DNA from 2 places in the Paenibacillus sp. EKM206P genome. Region 2 is predicted to be linked to the other one. Evidence: riboswitches for the same ligand, from Rfam matches in the RefSeq annotation. Region 2 holds a riboswitch; the other holds the start of a gene.

Region 1 (8,295 bases), on a different contig from region 2:
TGCTGCAAATGGTACCACTCATCGCTATATACCAGAAACATCCGCTCATTGCTCTGCGGTGACATTTGTTCCGGTGTACGCTGTTCTTTCAATTCCTCCGCTACTTCCGGGACTGTCTTGCCAGCTGCCCGGTATACATACGAGGTTGAATTTCCGCTGCCACTAACCGATTCCAGCGGATACGTATCCTTTACACTTGGCGCGCCGCAACCGCTTAACACGGATACGAACAAGCTCAGCGCCACAAAGACCTTTAATGCATACTGCCAGGTGCGTTTGCTCATGTGTAACCCTCTCCTAGCTTGCCCGAATAACCTTGACGTCTCCGGTAATCACTTCTTCTCCTTCATAAAGCATAAAGCGACCGTCCTGCCACTCTACCCGCAACAAATGGTAATTATCAGACTGGTACTGCCAAACATGCTGCTCTCCACCCTGTCGGAAAGGAGCACGGCCCATGACGGTAACTTGCCCAGAATATTGCTCCTCCAAATGATACGTTGTATCATCCAGCTCTAAAATGGTCGGCACTTCCTCAGGGTTGTCAAGTCTGCCGTCGATGGCCTGATATAGTCCGAATTGCAGTGTTTCCCGTTCCTCTATATGAAGATAACTGATTTGATTACCATCCTGAAGTGTCAAAACAACGGCATTCCGGGCACGATTATGTACACGACCTACCACTTCATAGGTGACAAGCGAAACTTCACAGATATCACCTGGATTTAAGTGAAGCATGCTTTTCTCTGCTTTTGGCGGCTCCGGCTTAGCAAATAGATTTGAAATTCGTTTCCAAACACCCATGGTTATATTCCTGCCTTTCTTAGCCTAGAAGCATGCTGTAATGATCAAGGCGCCAACCAGATGCAGCGCTCCTGAAAACAGGCCGAAACCAATTTTACCTTCCTGTGTACCTTTATCCAGATCAAACTGGGCCCAGTACCGCAACAGCAGACGTACAATAACTTCCAAAACAAGCAGGATGACAAAAGCGATCACAGAATACACAAGCGCTTCGAGCAAATTATTAGCTGTAGCGATAGAGCCTGACAAAATATAGCCTTGTGCAACCAGCTTCATAATCATTCGTACCGTTACGGCCATATTTCCAGCTTTCACTTCGGCAAAATCCTTATACTTCGTGAATAAAGAGTCGACATACATTAATGCGAAGATCAAAATAGCTCCCGCACCAGTCCATACAAGCATTGCTTTCATCGTTTCTAAAAAATGCATTTCATACCATCCTCCACATCTTCTTGACCTTCATATAATGTTTTACGCCTGCGGGCAGGGAAAAGCGAAGGAGAAAACGTTTCTCCTTCGCTTCCTGAGCAATCAAACTTGGCGGCACTGCTTAAATGTTCTTATTTATTTTCGTATTGCTTCAACAAAGCGGCAAGCTCATCGTCCACGGCGCTTTTCTTATCCAGCTCTTTGAACTCCTCATCCAACGATTTTTCCTTAGAAGACATTTCGTTGCTCGCTTCGGCACGTGCTTCTGCTTGCAGCATTTTTTCCTCCATACGCTTCAATCCGGCAGTTGCCGTATCAGAGCTAAAACCGTTCATAGCTTTGTTAATTTCAGTTTGCGCTTTAGCTGCGTTATAACGGGCAACCAGTGTCTCGCGCTTGTTTTTCATTTCTGTCAGCTGTCTGCGCATTTCATCCAGCTTGCCACGCAGGTTATCGGCCGCAGCTTTGTTCTGTTCGTAACCAGCTTTGAACTCGTTCATTTTTTGTTCAGCAGATTTCTTTTCTTCCAGCGCGCGACGGGCCAGATCTACATTTTGTGCTTTTGCAGCGGTATGTGCCTGTTCTTCGCGTTTCTTTACCAAAGCAGCCTGTTCTTCGTATTGCTGTTTGAATCTCTTTTCAATAGCAATTTGAGCGGCTACCGCTTTCTCTGCATCTTCCAGGTCCTCTTGCATATCACGAATGTATTGGTCCGTCATTTTAACTGGATCTTCTGCCTTGTCAATAATGGCGTTAATGTTGGACATCGTAAGATCTCTTAATCGTTTGAAAATAGACATGTGAAGTTCCTCCTAGAGTTGAATGCTTAAATTTTAAGCTCTGTACACATGTTTACGCAAGCTTTGCAAAGAGGGTTTCAAAAATTATCTAAAAGCCGCGCAAGTAAGGCTCTGGGATGTCGGCCTGTACTTTTAGCTCCCGCGATGCATGCAACGCCCAATAGGGATCACGCAGCATGGCGCGGCCTATTGCTACCAGATCAGCTTCTTTTTGCTGAACAACCCGACGGGCGTCCTCATAATCATCCAGTAATCCAACAGCAATTACAGGTACATTCAGCTTTTCACGGACGGTATGAGCTAAATCCACCTGATAGCCAGCACGCGCAGACGGCCCTCCGCCAGAACCAATTGGACCCTCGCCACCAGAAGAGATATGGAAAATGTCCACACCTGCATCACGATATCGTTCCCCTACACCTGTTATGTATTCCACATTATATCCATCCTCGACGTATTCTTTGGCAGATATCCGCATAAGCACAGGCATATCAGCAGGAAGAACCTCTTTAACAGCATGTATAACCTCAACACCGAACAGTGACAGATCCTGGCCATATTCATCTTCTCTCGTATTTGTTAAAGGCGAATGAAATTGATGGATCAGATAGCCGTGAGCGCCATGTATCTCAACCGTATCAAAACCGGCTTCCACCGCGCGGCGCGCGCCTTCTTTGTATGCCTGAACCAGTTCCCTGACTTCTGCTGTCTTTAAGGCGTGCGGCTTTTTAAGGCGTTCGCTAAAAGGAATCGAAGAAGGACCCACAGGTTGCTCAGCATCTTCGGCCTTGCGTCCAGCGTGGCCTAGTTGAATGCCAATTTTGGCACCATACTTGTGAACTTCCTCTACAATCTTACGATATGCAGGAATATGTTCGTCACTCCAAATACCTAAATCACGATCCGTAATACGTCCATCAGGATGAACCGCTGTCATTTCCACAATAATAAGACCAGCACCTCCTACTGCTCGGCTCACATAATGGACATGATGCCAATCCGTCGGATTTCCATCCTCGGCCTCCACACTGAATTGGCACATCGGGGGCATAACAATCCGATTTTTTAAAGAAAGCCCCTTTAATTGATAAGGAGTAAACAAGTCGGTCACTTTTATCCTTCCTTCCTTCAATTCCATGTCTGTATAATTATGAATTGCAACCCCATTATACACCAGCTGTCACGGGATACCGAATCCGTTGTAAGGCTAAAACTTGCGAAAATGCTCTTGTTTTCGGTCATGTTTAAGAGAATATGTACGTTTAGCTCCATCATCTTCATTGATAATCATTTCATCGCGAACTTCTTTCCAGACGTTTATGAGCCTAACTTGGTAACCAGCATATTTTTAATAGGACAGGTACATAATAGTCGAGAGCACCACTAGGTACCACTGCACGAAAAGGGGGGATACATATGCCGTACAGGGGAGTGTTGCCATGCTTGGCACTGTTACTAGCATTTTCAAGTTTACCCGTTCACGCGGATGCGCCTCCCAAGATCGGAACGCCCCATCCCAAGGAAGCAGCTGTTGCTTCTTCTGTACATCTGAGTACAGATCGAGCTACTCCTACATTAGCAATGTTGCGTAAAAAACATGCGGACATTTTTAAAATGTGCGGCCCACACACCCGCCAAATTGCCTTAACCTTTGATGATGTGCCCGATTCTAGGTATACGCCGCAGGTTTTGGACGTATTACACGCCAACGGCATCAAAGCCACCTTTTTCATCGTCGGTCACCGTGCGGAAAAGCATCCGGGGATTATACGTCGTATTATCCGTGAAGGCCATGCTATAGGAAATCATTCCTATACTCATCCGGATTTTAGGAAGGCTACACCAGAACGCTTTCGCAACCAGATTACAAAAACAGAACGTATTTTACAAGCCAGCGCAGGTTTTCGCCCCAAGTTGATTCGTCCACCCTACGGTGAAATTACAGAGCCTCAAATAAAGTGGGCACGTCGTCATGGCTACATGATTGTCAACTGGAATGTAGACTCTCTCGACTGGAAGGGACTAAGTAAAACACAAATTCAGCGAAATGTGATTCCAGCTACAGGGCCTGGCTCTATTATTTTAATGCACGCTGGTGGAGGTCAAAGTTCCAACTTGCAAGGCACTGTCCAAGCTTTGCCGGGTCTAATTCACTCTCTAAAAGCTAAGGGCTACAAATTTGTGACAGTCCCCCGGCTACTCCACACATCGGAACGAAAATAACAGTATGTTTATAATTGAGGTCCAAGCTAAAGCAACGTAAAAAGGCTGTCTTACCAGCAGAAGTATTCTGCTCGTCAAGACAGCCTTTTTACGGATAGGACCTGATAAGAGTCCGACCTAGATATATACGGATATAGGCGTTATGTTTACATAATATATATTATGTTTAATTAAACTGTATATACGTACAATGCTATTTATCAATAACGTACAGCTTCACATTTTGAAATCCAAATTCGTTCACAAATGATTTGTTGCCTGGAATAAAGATATCAATCCGCTTTCCTGTAATGGCGCTGCCCTGATCGCGAGCGACAGCTACAAAAGAATGATCCGGCAAACCTGGATGGGAGTAGCCTGTAACCAGTACTTTCGTGCCCATCGGAATGACGTTAGGATCTACCGCAATTGTACCTAGTTTAAGCGGATTGCCGTAGTAGTCCACTGCGCCCCATTTACCATTCTCATCGGCTGCGGCAGAATACGCTGAAGCCTTAACGTCAACTATTTTGCTATAGTTGAATGTTTTACCCCAAGCTTCAATCGTTGGCGCCTCATTCGCTGCTGCTTTCTCCGTAAGAAGCTGCGGCTTCGATTCCGAAGCTGCCTTTACACTTTTTTCGCCAGGCACCTTAATTTGCAGACCTGCATATATATTGCTGGAGGCAATGTTTGGGTTAGCCTTTGTTAGCTCGTCTACCGATACTCCATAACGTTGAGCAAGCAAAAAGAAGGTATCGCCCTCTTTGGCAGTGTGAAGCGAGGCAGCATCCGCTATTCCAGCTGTCTGTGCCAACCCTGCAATAGCTGCGGCAAGCACCGCAATTTTCATCGTTTTACCAATATGTTTTAAATGTTTCAAAGATATGTACCTCCTCTTTTATGCCTGCGAAGTTAGCTGTCGGATTCGGACTCAGGAGAAGCCCTATGCTTGTGCAATTCACCCCTAGGCATATTCCTCATCGTCTTATGACGTATCGGAATGGCTGCCGTTGTTACGTCCCCCGCACTTCCCATAGTTTGGGCCAGCATTTCAGCGCTTGTCTAACCGCATGCTGTCCCGGTAAGTTTTGGCTTACTGCATAATATCACAATTTTGTAACCTTATCCGCATGAAAATGTTGGGAACCCTGAACATCATACTACACTCGTTACAATTTTGTCATTAAGAAATCGATATTTGTTACGAAAGTATGGGGAAATGGTGACAAAATAAGAAAAGCCCTCCGTCAACGGAGAGCTTTTTTATGATTAGACCAGCACTTTCTTACAATACTTTGGCAAGAAAATCACGAGTGCGATCATGGCTTGGAGTGCCAAATACCTGGTCTGGTGCACCCTGCTCCACAATTTGACCGTTATCCATAAAGATAATTCGATCGCCTACCTCGCGGGCAAAGCCCATTTCATGCGTTACAATTACCATTGTCATACCGCCTTCGGCGAGCTTCTTCATTACATCCAGAACCTCTCCAACCATTTCAGGGTCCAATGCAGAAGTCGGCTCATCGAACAGCATTACGTGCGGCTGCATGGCCAAAGCACGCGCAATCGCAATACGTTGCTTCTGACCACCGGATAGCTGGTTCGGATAGGTATTCTTCTTATCCTCGAGCCCCACGGTACGCAGGAGTTCTAATGCAATTTTTTCCGCTTCCTTACCTGACTGTTTTCTAACCTGCGTCGGTGCAAGCGTCAGGTTCTGCAACACTGTTTTGTGTGGGAACAGATTAAAATGCTGGAACACCATCCCCATTTTTTCCCGGGTTACATTAATATTATGACCACGAGCTGTAATCGGCTCGCCCTCAAATAAAATCTCCCCATCCGTCGGCTGTTCTAACAGATTCATACAACGCAAAAACGTACTCTTCCCCGAACCGCTGGGACCGATGATAACGACAACTTCTCCTTTGGCGATATCTATATCAATGCCTTTTAAAATCTCATTCTTGCCGAACGATTTACGCAATTGTTTAACGGTGATCACTGGCTCTCAACTTCCTTTCCCATAAACCAAGCAGCTTAGACAAGCTGAATGTCATTACAAAATAAATAGCGGCTGTGATTATGAACGGACTTAATCCTTCGTAGGTAATATTCTTAATGACCTGGGCTTGATACATAATATCCACCATACCAATAGTCGAAATAATGGAGGATTCTTTAATAATTGTAATAAACTCATTACCTATAGCAGGCAAAATAGATTTAAACGCTTGTGGCAAAATGACGTGACGCATAGCTTTGCCTCGTCCCATACCCAATGAGCGTGCGGCCTCCATCTGTCCACGGTCTACTGCCTGGATACCTGCACGGAAAATTTCAGCCAGATATGCCGAGCTATTCAGAGACAATGTGATTATACCGGACTGGAGTGGAGTAAAATTGACACCCAGCGTCAAAGCAATCCCGTAGTGAATGATCATGAGCTGCACCAGCATAGGTGTGCCACGCAGGATCTCCACATATGTGGTACCTAACCACTCAATGATGCGTATACCACTCATCCGCAACAAGGATACGATCAGACCAATGATAAATCCAAACAGTACTCCGAGTGCAGACAGCAACAGAGTGTAACCAATACCCGTAGCGTAAAGACTGCGGTATTTCCAAAAAATATCTACGATGTTATTAGAAGAAACCTGTCGATCTGCCGAGAGTGCACTCGCTTCTGTAGAAAACTTTTCAATCGACCCGTCCGCTTTCAGGCGAGCCAACGTTTTATTTACAGAGGCAAGCAATTCTGCGTTCCCCTTGCGTATACCTACAGCAGTTTCTGCTCCGGCATCCTCAGGTATCGCTTTGGCAAGTGTTACGGTCCCATCTAACGTGTACCCTTTAGCAACCGTATCTTCGATCACAACAGCGTTGATACGCTGGGTCCGCAGCTGGAGTACCAGATCGGATATTTTGTCCAGTGAGGTTACAGAGGCATTGGGTACTTTTTGAGCAATTTCTTCCTGAATACTCCCCTTTTGCGCGCCAATCTTCTCGCCTTTCAAAGCAGCCATCGTAGGATATTTGTCTTTATCCTCTGGGCGTACCATAATGACTTGCTTGGAGCGATAATATACATCTGAAAAATCAATGCTTTTTCTACGCTCATCCGTCGGTGTCATACCGGACAGTACCAAGTCTACGCGACCACTTTGCAGAGCAGGTAGCAAAGAGTCAAAACTCATGTCCTCAGGGACCATCTCCGCACCCAAATCTTTGGCGATTTCCTTCGCGATTTCCACATCGAAGCCAACAATAGTATCCTTACCGTTAATAACTTTATGAAACTCATACGGCGGAAAGTCGGCACTCATGCCCACTACAAGTTTTTTCTGTGGCTTTGCTTCCGTTCCGTATGCATTGAGCATGGGAAGACCCGTCAACAGCAAGATAACCGCCGTCAAAACCAGGGCGGTAAAACGATATGCCTTTTTCAATCTTTTTTTCTCTCCTTAAATTCTTTATAATAAATAAGATTGTGTCATTATAAATGAATATGCATGATTATGCAATGAATGTTATAGTACAATTTCAGCATACCTAGCGCAGTACCTACATTACAGCTTATATAAAGGAGTTTTCAGCATGAATTTTAAACAGACCATTCAAAAGACAATTGAGCAGCATGCCCCACGCTTTAAGGACATTTCGTTATATATTGGGGCAAATCCTGAACTTGGAAACGAGGAATTTCTGGCCGCTGCCCGTTTAAAAGAAGAACTCATTTTTCACGGTTTTGAGGTCCAGGCACCCGTATTGGGCATAGAAACAGCCTTTATTGCAACTTACAAAGCTGAAAAATCCGGGCCGGTTGTCGCTTTTCTGGCAGAATATGACGCTCTGAAAGGTTTAGGACACGCCTGTGGGCACCATCTGATATGCATGATGAGTACCGGTGCTGCCGTTGGCCTCAAGTCGATCATCAACGAAACTGGTGGAGAAGTACGGGTATACGGCACACCTGCCGAAGAAACTCGTGGTGCTAAGGTCCCTATGGCCGCTGCCGGTTTGTTTGATGATTGCGACATAGCAC
Region 2 (8,295 bases):
GTTTGGCCTCGTCGTCAATCAGCATCTCGCAGGCGGTGGCGCCGCCGTACATACGTCCTTCGGCTGTACGGTCCACAGCTACCCATACGAGCCATACCTGGCGTCCGTTCGGTACGTCCTCTTTATTCGTAGAGAACTTGATACCACGTTCTACTTTACTTTTGGCATGCATGGCACCGATATCAATTTTCGCCTCTCCTCGGTCAATGATGACCGGTGACATGCTGTTCAGGTCAATTGAGCCTGCGCCGAAACCCTTATGTTTACTCTTGCCACTGACAATGTTCAGTGCAATCTGTTTTTTGCCGTCCGGCTGATTTTCACTCATGCGTCACTAGACCTCCATTTTCCGTCTTCACACTCATTCTACACTATAAATATTTTAACTAATAATCTCCTGAAAGCAAACATATACATGCTGTAGATGCTTGTCAACGGGAGGTATCCATTGTATGACCCCAGCACGCACTAAAATCGTTTTATTGTCTACACTAGCCCTCGGTCTCCTCGCAGGGACGTTATGGTTTGCCTGGCAGCCCCAATCGCAATCCGACCCGCAGTCCATAGGCCAACCACTATACGGCTCCCTGTCTGAGTCTGCGCTTGCCCCAAATGTGGGCAAGCCTCTAGGGGCAAACATCCTGCCTGACCTGCCCAAGAACCCTCCACAACCCGCTACAGAAATCCTCAGCAAACGGGTGGTAGAGTACCACATTGATGTATCTCTGGAAAAGGGACAGGTTTTGCGAGGCACTGAGACACTGACCTGGAAACATCCGGGCAAGAAAACCGTGAATGATCTGTATCTTCATCTATACCCGAACGCCTTCTCTTCCATGGAAACCACCTTTATGAAGGAATCCGGTGGAAAGCTGCGCGGAGACACCATGCCCAAAGACGGCTTTGGCTCTATGACGCTGACTGAACTAAAAACAGAAGACGGTTTATCCCTCATGCATCGCATCCAATATGTGCAGCCAGATGACGGTAACGCAGGCGACCGTTCGCTCATGAAGGTGCGTCTACCCAAGCCAGTACGAGGTGGCGAAGAAATCACATTATATATGAAGTTTGAGGTAAAACTGCCTGCCATCTTTGCTCGTATGGGTGGGACAGATGATTTTGTAATGGCAGGACAGTGGTTCCCGAAGCTCAGTGTCTACGAGACTGCAGGACAGCGTGGACGCGCCGAGGAGGGCTGGAACCTCCACCAGTATCATGGTAACTCCGAGTTTTATGCCGATTTTGGAATTTACAGCGTACGGATTCGGGTGCCTGAAACTCATATCGTAGCAGCGACCGGATTTCCCACCCGTGGTGCCGTCCGACAGAACGGACAAAAAATATATCAATTTTATGCCGATGATGTACACGATTTTGCCTGGTCCGCTTCACCCAACTTTGTAGCCGTAGAAGAACCCTTTTCTTCTGCTGAAGTCCCTGGTGTCAAAATCAAGCTCTACCTTGACCCATCGCACAAGGAGCTCAAAGGACGCTATATGAGCGCAGCGAAGGCCGCTCTTTTGTACTACAGCAAATGGTACGGGCCTTATCCATATTCCACCCTGTCCATCGTGGTTCCACCTAAATCAGGCAATGGAGCTGGCGGCATGGAGTATCCGACACTCATCACGGCCGCTGCTGCGGGTAATCTCAATCCTGGCTATAGTCTGGAACGGACATTAGTTCATGAGATTGGACATCAATATTTCTATGGAATGGTAGCCAATAATGAATTTGAGGAGCCGTGGCTGGATGAAGGCTTCACCTCCTATGCAGAGGAGCGACTTATGGAGCAAGAATATGGGCTTACCCCCAACTTGCCATTACAATCGGGACAGGTATCCTCCCCACAGCCGCTAAACCGTGAGTCATGGAAGTACGGCTCGGCTGCTGAGTACGCGCAAAATGCCTACTCTCGAGGCAAGCTGGTACTACGGGGCATTGAACGTCAGGTGGGTATAAAAAAAATGGATCGCATTATGCGGACCTACGTCCAGACGTACCGATTTAAGCATCCGTCCTCACAGGATTTTCAACGTATCGTGGAGAGAGTCACCGGACGCTCATGGAGCCACTATTTTGAACAGTATGTATATGACGGCCAGATGGCGGACTTTTCAGTGGATCACATCACAAACCACAAGCTGGAGAATGGATATGAAGCAGTCGTGACGGTCAGCAAAAAAGGGGCGGATTATCCCAAGATCCCTGTCCAATTTACCTTCAAGGATGGAACCACGAAATTCAAGGCTTGGGACGGTGCGGGCAAAAGCACAACTTTTCGGATCAAAAGTACTTCTCCCGTTTCCTATGTAACCCTTGATCCCCTATATACCATTGCACTGGAGAACAAGCATATTAACAATACCCTAAAAGCCGAATTGGACGAAAAGCAACAAACCCGTTGGAGTATAAGTGTAACCAAGCTGTTGGAGACACTGCTTGGAAGTCTGTCATGGTGAGGTGTCTATAGATGCGGACTGTTATAAAAGAGGGCTGGGCGCTGGTGCGCATACGATTCTATATCGTTATCATTTTATTTCTGTATCGACTACTGTGGGGGGTGTTTCTCTATCGACTGGTGCAGTCTGCCGTTATCCCGCTATTGCTCCGTTATCCTGATCAGGGTCAAAACGAGCTGGGACAGACCTTGTTTTGGATGGAGAGCCAGATTGCTCTGATGGACAGCCGGGAAGTACATGTGTATTTGTGGATACTACTAGGGGCGACTGTACTACGCATACTAATCACTCCCTTCATTAGAGCCGGAATATATCAAAGCCTGCATACCGATGCGACTGAGCCGCAAAGCCTGTCCTTTTTCAAAGGTATGAAACGCCATGGCATGTCGTCGCTGTTGTATTACATCATCGAGTTGGGACTGCTGCTGATTCCCGCCTTTTGGGTAGTACCGAGACTCTACCCTATTGTAGCAGGTACGCTTCAATCTCCCTCTTACCTGCTGCACTTGTTGCCCTATGCCATGGGATGGATGGCATACGGATGGTTCATTCGGCAGTGCATCCTGTATATGCAACTAGGCACTGTCGGTGGTCACGCCATACTATCGTCCCTGCTCGCCTTCTTTCGCCAGCTTCTCCCAGCTGTCGGTATATCCCTTTTGCTCGGTGCTTGTGTGCTGCTGGTCTTCGGTCTATTTGGCACCGTGGCAATGATTTGGACTGGCATGCTCGCGCTCATTCTCCAACAATCGTATCATTTTGTTACTAGTCTGGTCAGGCTGTGGCATATCAGTTCGCAGTACAGACTATGGCATACCGATATCTCCAGTAGAAGCTAAGCCCTTCCTTTATGTTAATCACTTCATTTCCGTCTGTCGAAAAAACTTTATGCATAACCGCGCAAACGGCACATAACTGAATACTGTTAACAAGATCTGTTCCTGGGACATTAGGAGCAGATTTTTTTTGTAACTTTTTGCAATGAAACATTTGCCAAAGCCAGCCGACTTTGTTACAATAATCGCAGTGAACTGATAGTAACAACTTTGTAATCTTTATTGTAACCTTTATCTCAAAAATATCGTTATTGTGAATACTGCTCTCCAAGGTGCACATCTTAAGTAAAGCCTAATTCCTGGCACCTAGGAAGCGGGGGAACCAGTTTGGGTGAATTGATCTCGCAACAGAGTGGTCATAGGGGAACCTTCTACCGAATCCTTAAGCTAACCTCGCAGGCATTGGAAGGGGTATATTTTTTTTGAAGAAGAAGCTAACGATCGCAGCTATGAGTCTTGCCATTGCCTTTACATCTTTTACATTCGGTGGCGGCAGTGCATTTGCAGACTCCAAGATGGACCAGGTCATCCAAGATGCCAAAGGAACGAACTACAGAAGCGGAGGCACTACACTCGAGGGATTCGATTGCTCCGGCTTCACAATGTATGTATTCAACAAACTGGGAATTAAACTTCCGCATCAATCTGGATCACAATTCAAAATGGGATCTTCTGTATCCCGCGATGAAATGAGGCCTGGGGACCTGGTGTTCTTCAACACCACAGGAAGAGGCATTTCCCATGTAGGTATCTTCGTAGGTGAAGGGAAATTTGCCCACTCCTCGACTTCACGTGGTGTAGTAGTTAGCTCACTGAACGAAAATTATTACGCTAACCGCTATGTCGGTGCAAAAAGAATTATGAGCACAGACGCTTACCATTCTGTAGCTTCAGATATTCCTGATGACGACAACGTAGAATAACTAACGCACAGCAAGCTAACTCTAGCCGCAATTTGATTCTGCCGGAATCGAATTGCGGCTTTTTATGTCCACAACATCAGCAATGATTATCTTTACTGACGAACTGACACCTCAAAAGGTTTCAATTTTAGCGAACATCGTCGGTTTTACCGTCACCGCTGGGGGAGCATATGAGCAGTAATTCCTTCTTATTGAATGTATACCCGTCTTGGGTATAAAATAAACACGCTTGCTATTCCCCTGCAACTTGTCTACAATCTGTTGTTAATGATTGAAGCACCTGTAAAAGGAGGATGGAACACATGCCGGCCTCAATATCCAACTATCGGATCGTACCGATGGACGAGCATCAAGCGGCTGCAATCTGTGAGTGGCGCTATGATCCACCTTATAACATATACGGTTGGCTCCCCTGGGAACAAATGAAGGCGCTTGAGGTCGAATTTGGAAGTCCCACGCTTCGCCAAGAGCAATATGTTGCCGTACTGGATGAAGAGAACAAGCTGATGGGATTTGCTCAATATTTTCCTATGATCGGTGTGACCCGGCTAGGTCTTGGCATGCATCCTGAAAGATGCGGACATGGCAAAGGCTCTGATTTTGTCCGTGCCATTGCAGAGGAAGCCCAACGACGCAACCCGAAGAATGAAATTGATCTAGAGGTGCTTACTTGGAATGGGCGCGCTATCCGGGCCTACAAGGCGGCTGGATTTGAGCTTACAGATACCTATGAACGCCAGACCCCCGACGGGAAGAAACCATTTTATTGTATGGTATATCGTCCCGAGCACCCAACCCAGGTTCTATGATAAAAGCGCCTTCGGCATACAACCACGATGTTGTATAGCGAAGGCGCTTTTATCATCATACGACAGATCATTACAAGCTCAATGACTGCTACGCATTTTTTCAAAAGCTTCATTATATTGTTGGGCTTCCTTAATATCCACGGCCATAATACCGCCATCGTCCCAAGAGGTCAAACGCAGAGTCACGGTCTTGTAATCAATCGTAATAAATGGATGATGATTGAATGCTTCAGATATAGCGGCAACTTCATCCACGAATGCAATCCCTTTCATAAAACTGGAAAAATTATATTTCCGAACGATCCAACGTCCTTCCTCCAGCTCCCAGCCCTCCAGTTTCTCCAGATGTGCTTCAATCTCTTCTTGTGTAAAAGGCATGTTACGAACTCCTCCCCGTTTATACGGAAGCCTTTCGACCGCTTAAATACGGCCAAAACTACGATATATTGGTGTACATATTACCACGGCCCCGTTGATAAATCCATAAGACGGACCTCAAATCAAAGGGACTGACGTCAGCTCCTCGTCCCCAATCAGTACATAGATACGATGCTGCTCCGGCTCATAGATCACAACGCCACTCCCTACAGTGATTGTGGGCTCTGTACCCAGTGCATAAAATAAGTCTTCTGCCAAAGCTTCATTGACTTCCTGACGTCCCGCCGGGTCCAGCCTGTCCCAATCTTCTGCTTCCATCTCAAAAAATTCATAGCTATCTGGGATGCGCCCCACAGCCTCTGTCAAATCGTTCAAAATTTGTTCATACTCACGTCCATGCTTTACTCCCATGCCATTTCCTCCAATGGTTCCGCCATTCAATACATAATCACCTTATTATACCGGAAATTCGCACTTAACAAAAAAGAGAGTTTTGTCGATAAATACTATAATCCGTCTTGTAATGACGCGCTTGGGGCAAGGACGACCCCGGCGGCATGAAAGGATTCAAAATCTATTCTCATGGATGAGGTGTATCATGCAAATTTCAACCATTATTGGACTTGTGCTCGGGATTTTGTCACTGGTCGTCGGGATGATCTTAAAAGGCGCTCCGGTCGTCAATCTGGTCAATAATCCCGCTGCTTACATGATTATTTTCGTCGGAACGGCAGCGAGTATATTTATGGCCTTCCCGATGGCAGAAATCAAACGGATTCCGAAGCTGTTCAAGGTTATTTTCACCGAACAAAAACTGTTAGACCGCAAAGAGCTCATCGGTACGTTTACCGAGTGGGCATCCATTACCCGTCGTGAAGGTCTGCTCGCCTTGGAATCCAAGGTAGAGGAAATCGACGATCCCTTTATGCGTGGCGGCATGCGAATGATTATTGACGGCAATGATCAGGAATTCGTACGGGACGTTCTAATGGAGGATATCAATGCCACCGAGGATCGACATCGCTCTGGCGCGCTGATCTTCTCCCAAGCCGGTATGTACGCTCCAACGCTCGGGGTACTCGGTGCGGTTGTAGGTCTGATCGCCGCTCTGGCCGACCTTAGTGACATGGAAAAGCTCTCTCATGCCATTGCAGCAGCCTTCATTGCGACGTTGCTCGGTATTTTTACAGGTTATGTCCTGTGGCATCCGATGTCCAACAAGCTGAAACGGTTATCCAAAAAAGAAGTCGAGCTTAAATTAATGATGGTCGAAGGTCTGCTTTCCATTCAATCGGGGATATCGACGATCGCCATCAGTCAGAAACTGACGATCTTCCTGACTCCGACCGAACGGGCTACGATGACCCAGAAGGATGGCGATTCCAGTGAGTAAAAAGAGACATGAACCGCATGAAGAGCATGCTGACGAAAGCTGGCTGTTGCCATATTCCGACTTAATGACCCTTCTGTTGGCTCTTTTCATTGTCTTATTCGGTATGAGCTCGCTCGACGCCAAAAAATTTGAAACTATGGCTCAATCCCTGAGTGCAGCTTTTAATGGCGGCACTGGCGTGCTGGATCACTCAGCCGCGAATCCGTCGTCACAATCCATGGATATGGGCAAAAATAAAGAACAAGTGTCACAACCCGTAAAATCGAAAGCTACTTCTACCTCTGAACTGCAAAAACAGCTGGCCCAACGGGAAGAAGAAGATTTAAAAAAGCTTAAAAAACAGATGGATCAATACATTCAAAATAACGGCCTGACCCCGTTGCTGAATACCAAGCTAAACCAATCGCAACTAATGATCACCATTAGTGATAATGCCTTGTTTTCATCCGGGCAGGCCGAAGTAAAGCCGGAAGCAAGAAAGCTGGCCAAGTCCATTTCTAGTATGCTCCAGCAGTTCCCTGGCTATGATGTTATCGTATCGGGTCACACGGATAATGTACCGATCTCCAACAGCCAGTTCCCGTCCAATTTTGATTTGAGCGCCAAGCGCTCTCTGAATTTCTTGCGTATCTTGTTGCTCAATCCAGATCTCGACCCAACCAAGTTTGTATCCATCGGTTATGGCCAGTATCGTCCATTGGCAAGCAATCAAGATGGTCAAGGACGCTCTAAAAACCGTCGTGTTGAAATATCTGTTCTCCGCAAATATCAGAACGGGACACAAGTCATCAGTCCTACCTCAAGCTCGAGTGAAGGTTGATTATGCATATGTTATATGAACAAAGGCACCGCCGCATTTTTATGCAGCTGGTGCCTCTTTGTTTAGTGCTTCCTGTACTTTGCCCTTTCAGATACGACGATCATACGCTCTAGGCTATACGAGCCCCTCTGGCATTAGCTAAGCGTATAATCGAGCATCTGACCAAGCTCCAGCTTCTCAGCCTCTGTCAGATCACGCCAGGCACCTTTCTGAAGTGACCCCAACCGAATATTCATGATTCGCAGCCTTTGCAGTTTTTTAACTTCATAACCGAAGGCTGCACACATACGCCGGATCTGACGATTTTTCCCTTCAGTCAGGATAATACGGAATACATACTCAGATACACGCGTCACCTCACAAGGTAGCGTCCGCTGACCGAGTATTTTCACCCCGCTAGACATGCCCTGCACAAAAGAAGGTACGACAGGGCGGTCCACTGTTACAATATATTCTTTCTCATGCTTGCCCTCTGCCCGTAGAATCTTATTCACAATGTCTCCATCGTTGGTAAGTAAAATGAGACCTTCCGAATCCTTATCCAGGCGTCCAATCGGGAATATCCGCTGCGGGTGCCCCACAAAATCAACAACATTGCCCCTAATGTGGCTCTCCGTTGTACTTGTAATGCCCACCGGTTTGTTCAATGCAATATAGACGTGATCAGACTT

The links. Region 2 has a riboswitch for cyclic di-AMP ahead of G9G53_RS23020 (C40 family peptidase). Riboswitches for the same ligand answer to the same signal wherever they lie in the genome.
Region 1: linked by a shared signal. The riboswitch ahead of G9G53_RS07645 (3D domain-containing protein) and the one ahead of G9G53_RS23020 (C40 family peptidase) in region 2 are both predicted to bind cyclic di-AMP.

Annotation. Positions count from the first base shown of each region.
Region 1 is NZ_JAAMNQ010000003.1:202,078-210,372, forward strand. Features, by position in the region: gene G9G53_RS07615 (DUF4247 domain-containing protein) at 1-284, opposite strand, end outside; gene G9G53_RS07620 (DUF4178 domain-containing protein) at 298-804, opposite strand; gene G9G53_RS07625 (DUF350 domain-containing protein) at 829-1,236, opposite strand; gene G9G53_RS07630 (PspA/IM30 family protein) at 1,368-2,036, opposite strand; gene G9G53_RS07635 (NADH:flavin oxidoreductase/NADH oxidase) at 2,125-3,147, opposite strand; gene G9G53_RS07640 (polysaccharide deacetylase family protein) at 3,453-4,259, shown strand; gene G9G53_RS07645 (3D domain-containing protein) at 4,453-5,121, opposite strand; cyclic di-AMP (ydaO/yuaA leader) riboswitch at 5,128-5,296, opposite strand; gene G9G53_RS07650 (amino acid ABC transporter ATP-binding protein) at 5,527-6,249, opposite strand; gene G9G53_RS07655 (ABC transporter substrate-binding protein/permease) at 6,236-7,699, opposite strand; gene G9G53_RS07660 (M20 family metallopeptidase) at 7,848-8,295, shown strand, end outside.
Region 2 is NZ_JAAMNQ010000015.1:74,084-82,378, reverse strand. Features, by position in the region: gene G9G53_RS23035 (YwhD family protein) at 1-328, opposite strand, end outside; gene G9G53_RS23030 (M1 family metallopeptidase) at 453-2,465, shown strand; gene G9G53_RS23025 (hypothetical protein) at 2,477-3,304, shown strand; cyclic di-AMP (ydaO/yuaA leader) riboswitch at 3,581-3,718, shown strand; gene G9G53_RS23020 (C40 family peptidase) at 3,724-4,224, shown strand; gene G9G53_RS23015 (GNAT family N-acetyltransferase) at 4,527-5,033, shown strand; gene G9G53_RS23010 (4a-hydroxytetrahydrobiopterin dehydratase) at 5,112-5,411, opposite strand; gene G9G53_RS23005 (hypothetical protein) at 5,529-5,822, opposite strand; gene motA (flagellar motor stator protein MotA) at 6,010-6,804, shown strand; gene G9G53_RS22995 (flagellar motor protein MotB) at 6,797-7,624, shown strand; gene rluF (23S rRNA pseudouridine(2604) synthase RluF) at 7,759-8,295, opposite strand, start outside.